2 regions of the Clostridium chromiireducens genome follow, and region 2 is predicted to be linked to the other one. Evidence: a T-box and tRNA genes for the amino acid it is inferred to sense, from the RefSeq annotation. Region 2 holds a T-box; the other holds one or more tRNA genes.
What was found. A T-box is a leader RNA that pairs with one kind of tRNA and senses whether it is charged. The one in region 2 lies ahead of thrS (threonine--tRNA ligase), so its partner is inferred to be a tRNA-Thr.

Region 1: it encodes a tRNA-Thr, which carries the amino acid that the T-box ahead of thrS (threonine--tRNA ligase) is inferred to sense. The anticodon was not compared.

What each region holds. Positions count from the first base shown of each region.
Region 1 is NZ_QXDJ01000007.1:71,260-74,679, reverse strand. Features, by position in the region: gene metK (methionine adenosyltransferase) at 63-1,238, opposite strand; SAM riboswitch class I at 1,617-1,715, opposite strand; tRNA gene D2A34_RS22430 (tRNA-Tyr) at 1,833-1,917, opposite strand; tRNA gene D2A34_RS22425 (tRNA-Thr) at 1,930-2,004, opposite strand; tRNA gene D2A34_RS22420 (tRNA-Val) at 2,032-2,107, opposite strand; tRNA gene D2A34_RS22415 (tRNA-Tyr) at 2,115-2,199, opposite strand; tRNA gene D2A34_RS22410 (tRNA-Thr) at 2,212-2,286, opposite strand; tRNA gene D2A34_RS22405 (tRNA-Val) at 2,314-2,389, opposite strand; tRNA gene D2A34_RS22400 (tRNA-Tyr) at 2,397-2,481, opposite strand; gene D2A34_RS22395 (hypothetical protein) at 2,643-3,044, opposite strand; gene yyaC (spore protease YyaC) at 3,141-3,420, shown strand, end outside.
Region 2 is NZ_QXDJ01000006.1:153,646-157,065, forward strand. Features, by position in the region: gene thrS (threonine--tRNA ligase) at 1-1,468, opposite strand, end outside; T-box leader at 1,599-1,850, opposite strand; gene D2A34_RS21305 (methyl-accepting chemotaxis protein) at 2,054-3,420, shown strand, end outside.

The DNA of each region.
Region 1 (3,420 bases), on a different contig from region 2:
CTATACTATTTTTAAGTTACTCTAGTGATTTAAATTACGCTTTAATTAGTAACAATTAAAGCTTAGATATATTTTTTTATTTCTTCAGCTTTATTTAATTGTTCCCATGGTAGATTAAGATCATTTCTACCGAAATGTCCATAAGCAGCTGTTTGTCTATAAATAGGTCTTCTTAAGTCAAGATCTCTAATTATAGCTCCTGGTCTTAAATCAAAAACTTTTTCCACTATTTCAACAATCTTATCTTCATCAATCTTTCCTGTTCCAAAAGTTTCCACTTCAATTGAAACTGGTTTAGCAACACCAATTGCATAAGCTAATTGAATTTCAAGTTTATCAGCAACACCTGCAGCAACTAAATTCTTAGCTACCCATCTTGCAGCATAAGCAGCTGATCTGTCTACCTTAGTTGGATCTTTTCCAGAGAAAGCTCCGCCACCGTGTCTACCATAACCACCGTATGTATCAACTATTATCTTTCTTCCTGTTAACCCTGAATCTCCTTGAGGGCCTCCAACAACAAATCTACCTGTTGGGTTAATGAAATATCTAGTTTCACTATCTAATAACTCTGCTGGAACAACAGCGTCTATAACATACTTTTTAAGATCTTCTTGAATTTGTTCTAAAGTTACTTTCTCATCATGTTGTGTTGATATAACTATAGTATCTATTCTCTTAGGTACATTATCTTCATATTCAACAGTAACTTGAGTTTTACCATCTGGTCTTAAATAATTTAAAGTACCATCTTTTCTTACTTCTGTAAGTCTTCTTGATAATTTATGAGCCATGTATACTGGAAGCGGCATAAAATCCTCTGTTTCATTAGTCGCAAAACCAAACATCATACCTTGGTCTCCAGCTCCAACTGCCTCTACTGCATCTTTTTCACCTTTTCTTGATTCAAAAGCTTCATCAACACCCATTGCAATATCGGCTGATTGTTCATCTATTGATGTGATAACTGAGCAAGTATCACAGTCAAATCCGAATTTTGCTCTATCATATCCAATTTCTCTTACTGTTTGTCTAACTACCTTTGGAATATCAACATAACAATTTGTTGTTATTTCTCCCATTACCATAACCATACCTGTAGTAGTGCATGTTTCACAAGCAACTCTAGCAAGTGGATCTTGTGTCAAAATAGCATCTAATATAGCATCAGAGATTTGGTCACACATTTTATCTGGATGCCCTTCTGTAACTGATTCTGAAGTAAATAATCTTCTCATTTTGTTCTCTCCTTCACTTATATATGTATCATTTTATTTTATACATATATTATTTTATTTTAAAAAACTTATATCTACTTATTATATTTTAAATACAATATAAACCAAATTAAATTACTCTTCTCCATTGATTTCTAATATTTTTTACTTTAATAATTAAGCATGCGTAAACTTAATTATATCAAGTGAAACTTGATTCAGGTGGAGCTTATTCTTCATCTGAATCTTAGTTGAAGTTATACCTTCAAGGGGTGCCTCGTCTAGGGTCGTTCCACTGTTAGCAACAATCTTAATAGGGATTAGGAGCATTACAGTTGCTAGACATCAGATAAATAAAAAAAGCTCTTCGATAAGAAGAGCGCGATTTTAACAATCATTTTCTTATCTTGTAGAAATATCTACAGGAATTGGCACCTTATATTAATACAGGTTGCCGGGTTTCACAGGGCCCTATCCCTCCACCTCTCTTGATAAGAGTTACATAATTTAATTTTCAAAAATATTTTATCATAGCATCCATAATTAGTCAATATTATAACTATCTATTATTATGCTAATATTCAATAAAAAAGAATAAACTATGTTTATTCTTTTTGGTGGAGGAAGATGGATTCGAACCATCGAAACGAAACGTAACAGATTTACAGTCTGCCCCCTTTGGCCACTCGGGAATTCCTCCATATTATTTTGTTGGAGCTGGCAATAGGAATCGAACCTACAACCTGCTGATTACAAGTCAGCTGCTCTACCGTTGAGCCATGCCAGCATGTTTATTTGATTATATTTTTTAAGATGGTGGGCACAACAGGGCTCGAACCTGTGACCCCCTGCTTGTAAGGCAGGTGCTCTCCCAGCTGAGCTATGCGCCCATCTTAATGGTGGAGGAAGATGGATTCGAACCATCGAAACGAAACGTAACAGATTTACAGTCTGCCCCCTTTGGCCACTCGGGAATTCCTCCATATTATTTTGTTGGAGCTGGCAATAGGAATCGAACCTACAACCTGCTGATTACAAGTCAGCTGCTCTACCGTTGAGCCATGCCAGCATGTTTATTTGATTATATTTTTTAAGATGGTGGGCACAACAGGGCTCGAACCTGTGACCCCCTGCTTGTAAGGCAGGTGCTCTCCCAGCTGAGCTATGCGCCCATCTTAATGGTGGAGGAAGATGGATTCGAACCATCGAAACGAAACGTAACAGATTTACAGTCTGCCCCCTTTGGCCACTCGGGAATTCCTCCATATTGTTTTGTTTGTTGCACTTGTCGTATTGCTAATCAACAATGATTAGTATATCTGCAAAGTGATTTTATTTCAACTCTATAATTACTCTTTTTAGCGAAATTATCCCCGGATTACTTCATATTTCTACATCATACTTCCATTTAACATAGTAATCTAATTATTTTTTTATTTTTTCATTTATTCTCTTTATATCTAAAAATGAAGAGCTTAGTTGTTCCAGTTTATTGTAATCCTCACTCGAAAGTCTCTTCTTTAAAAGCTTAAAAGCATTTATTACTCCTTTTTCCTCATCAGGTTCTTCATAATATTCTTTTATTCTTCCCATATCTAGTGCTGATAGTTTTTTCATTATTTGTTCTAATTCTTTCTTATTTTCAGGTGATAATTGTTCCAATATTTTTCCTTTATTTACTTTATATATTGATTTTGTATATGACACCACCGTTTCAACATCTTCTTTTTTTGCACTCATTTGACCCTGTGGTTCCCAGTAAAATACTAAATAAATATTCATTATTACTGTGATAAATAAAAATAAACCTATTAAATACTTCTTCATAAATACCTCCTTTATTACTATTAATTACCATTTATATTTTTTTTATACTATCTTCTTTCTATTCCTCATATATATCTATAAAGGGGGTATATATTCTTGATGAAACCAGATATTAATCTTAAATTTAATTACAATCTAACTTTAGAAATTAAAAATTATATCACCGAAAATACGGTAATAGTTTGCATTGGTACTGATAAATGCATTGGAGATTGTCTTGGTCCATTAGTTGGAACTATACTAACTGAGAATTTCTTCCCCCTACCTGTTTATGGTACCTTATCTTCTCCAATTCACGCCTTAAATATAGATGAACGCTTAAGTGAAATACAATCCAATCATCCTGATGCATCTATTATTGGCGTTGATGCTTGTT
Region 2 (3,420 bases):
GAACTGTTATTATAGTATCTTCTTTACCATGAACATTCTTAAATTGAATATCAAGCTTTGGTCCGTAGAATGCAGCTTCACCTTCAGCTTCAGTATAGTTTATATTTAAGTGATCTAAAATAATTCTCATTTGATTTTGAGTAGATTCCCATGCTTCAGGATTATTTATATATTTTTCAGTATTGTTTGGATCCCATTTAGAGAATCTATAAGTTATATCCCCATCTATTCCTAAAGTAGACATAACATAATCTATTAAATCAATTACCCCTTTAAATTCTTCTTCTACTTGCTCAGGAGTACAAACTATATGACCTTCTGCTAATGTAAATTGTCTTACTCTTATAAGACCGTGCATTTCACCTGAAGCTTCTTTTCTAAATAGAGTAGAAGTTTCATTATATCTTATTGGAAGATCTCTATAGCTGTGTTGTTCTGCATTATATACAGTAAATTGGAATGGGCAAGTCATTGGTCTTAAAGCTAAGACTTCTGAATCTGTTTCTTCGTTTCCTAAAATAAACATACCATCTTTATAGTGATCCCAGTGTCCAGAAGCTTTAAATAAATCATTCTTAGACATGAAAGGAGTTTTAGTTAATACATATCCTCTCTTAGCTTCTTCGTCTTCAATCCATCTTTGAAGAGTTTGGAATATCTTAGCACCCTTAGGCATTAGCAATGGAAGACCCTGACCTACTTTTTCGTCAGTTGTGAAGATTCCAAGTTCTCTACCTAATTTATTATGGTCTCTCTTTTTAGCTTCTTCCAAAGCTTCTAAGTGCTCATCTAAATCTGCTTTCTTTAAGAATGCAGTACCATAAATTCTAGTAAGCATCTTGTTCTTCTCGTCACCTTTCCAATAAGCGCCAGCACTTCTAATAAGCTTAATTGCCTTAACTGATTTTATTGATATAAGATGAGGACCAGCGCATAAATCAGTGAATTCACCTATTTTATAGAAAGAAATCACTTCGCCTTCAGGAAGATCATTTATCAATTCTACTTTATATGGTTCATCTTTCATTAATTCCAAAGCTTCGTTTCTTGGAAGTGTAAATCTTTCGATTGAAGGATTTTCTTTTATTATTTTTTGCATTTCTGCTTCAAGTTTTTCTAAATCAGCAGCAGTGAATGATGTTTCACTGTCAAAATCGTAGTAAAAGCCATTCACAATAGAAGGACCTATAGCTAATTTTGTTTCTGGGAATAATCTTTTTACTGCATAGGCTAAAACGTGAGATACACTGTGTCTCAATGCATCCTTACCTTCCTGAGAATCAAAGGTACATATACTTAACTCTACATCTTTATTTATTTCTTCTCTAAGGTCGACAACCTTGCCGTTAACAACACCACAGCAGGCATTTCTAGCTAAACCTTCACTAATTGATTTAGCAATTTCGTAAACTGATAAACCAGCTTCAAATTCTTTAACTGATCCATCTTTTAAAGTTACTTTTATCATTGTTAAAACTCCTTTCAATATATAAAACATTATAATTTCTGTAATTTACATAATTTCAATAATAATATTGATTAAGTAATCATTATATAAATTATATAATTTTTTCAAATAAAAAAACTTCATCCCTAAAAATAGAGGCGAAGTAATATCCGTGGTTCCACTCTAATTACCTATTAATAGTTTAATTATATAGAAAAGTACATAACTATCTAAAAACCAACAAAATAGGTCACTTAAGCTTATCATAACGCGATAAATACGGGCTTTATTAGAGCCACTCAGAGGTGGTTTTCAGTCTAAATTTATTTAAGAATAATCACACCAGTATATTCTCTCTCTGAAAAATAAAATTTTAGCTTACTGTCCTCATCAACGTGTTTATTATAGTAATTAATATTTTCATTATAATCATTGAATTTTTGAATGTCAATAAATTAAGAAAAAAATCTATAAGTGAAAAATTCTTGAAAAATATTTTACCTGTTTTAACAATGTTTTAATCTGATTTTAATAAGAAGTTTATCAAGATGGAATAAGATTGAAATATGTAAAGTTGTATTTAGGTATTTATTTCAGGAGGTAGAAATGAATAAGAAAAATAAAAGTATAAAAGTAAAAATTATAATGTTCTTAATACCAATGCTGCTAATAGCATTTATATTGTTATCTGAACTTGGGTATAAATTTGCAAGCAATTCATTAAGGGAAAGTAACTTAAATGTAATGTCGGAAGTAACCAAGACTGCAGCCGGAAGAGCAGATGACCAAATTAAAAGTGAAATTAAGAATCTTGAGATGATTGCAAGCAATCCTATAATTAGTAATGAAGGTATCCCTTTAGAAGAAAAAGTGGAGATTCTTATACCTGCATTAAAAGCAACTGGTCAGCTAGTGATGAGTATTAGTGATAAGAATGGAAAATCAATAGATACATTAGGGAATAAAAAAGAGATAAAAACAACGCAAAGTTTCATGAAATCAATAAAAGGAGATAATGCGATAACTAATCCATATGTGGATCCAATTACTAATAAAAAGGTTATATCATATTCAGTGCCGATTAAAGATTCATCAAGTAATGTTATTGGAGTTATTACATCAGTAAAGGATTGTATGGATTTTTCTACTATAAATAAGGAAACAACTTTCTTAAGAACAGGAAATTCATTAATTGTCGATAGGAATGGAAATTTTATAGTAGCGGAAGATGAAAGTCTTGTGACTGAAAATAAAAACATAACTAATATGACGTCTGATAAAGAATCCTTAGGCGATTTAAATAATATTGGTAAAAGCATGATTATTGGAACCCAATCTGGAGTTGGAAAGTACACTTATGATGGAAAGGTAAGATATATGACATATAGCCCAATAGGAGAGACAGGTCTTTCTATTGGAATCACAGTTGAAGAAAAAGATTTATTAAGTGCACTAGACAGTTTAGGAATGGTTGATGCCATTGTGACAATAATTATGATTTTATTAATATCAGTTATAATAATAGGATTTACTATAAAGATGATAAACAGGCTATTAGGAGCTAAAAATTACGTAGATAGCATAGCAAAAGGGGACTTTTACTCACAGATTGATAAGAAATATACTAAAGTAAATGATGAAATTAGTGAAATATGTACAAGTGTAGGGCAAGCTAAAGAGTCGGTAGGAGTAATGATTAAATCTGTAAGAGATAATGCTAATGTAGTTAGAGACGGTTCACTATCACTAACTGAAGTTGCAGAAAAATTAGCAATTCTTACAGAAGAAATATCTGCATCAATAGGAGAAGTTGCAATCACTACTAGTAAGCAAAGCTCTGAATTTGAAGATATAACAAATAAACTAGCTGAGTTTGGAGATAGGATAAATTTAGTTAAAAATAATGTGCATCTAATTAATCAAGATGTCTCAGTAATAAGCAATAAATCACTAGCAGGTACTAAAGATATCGA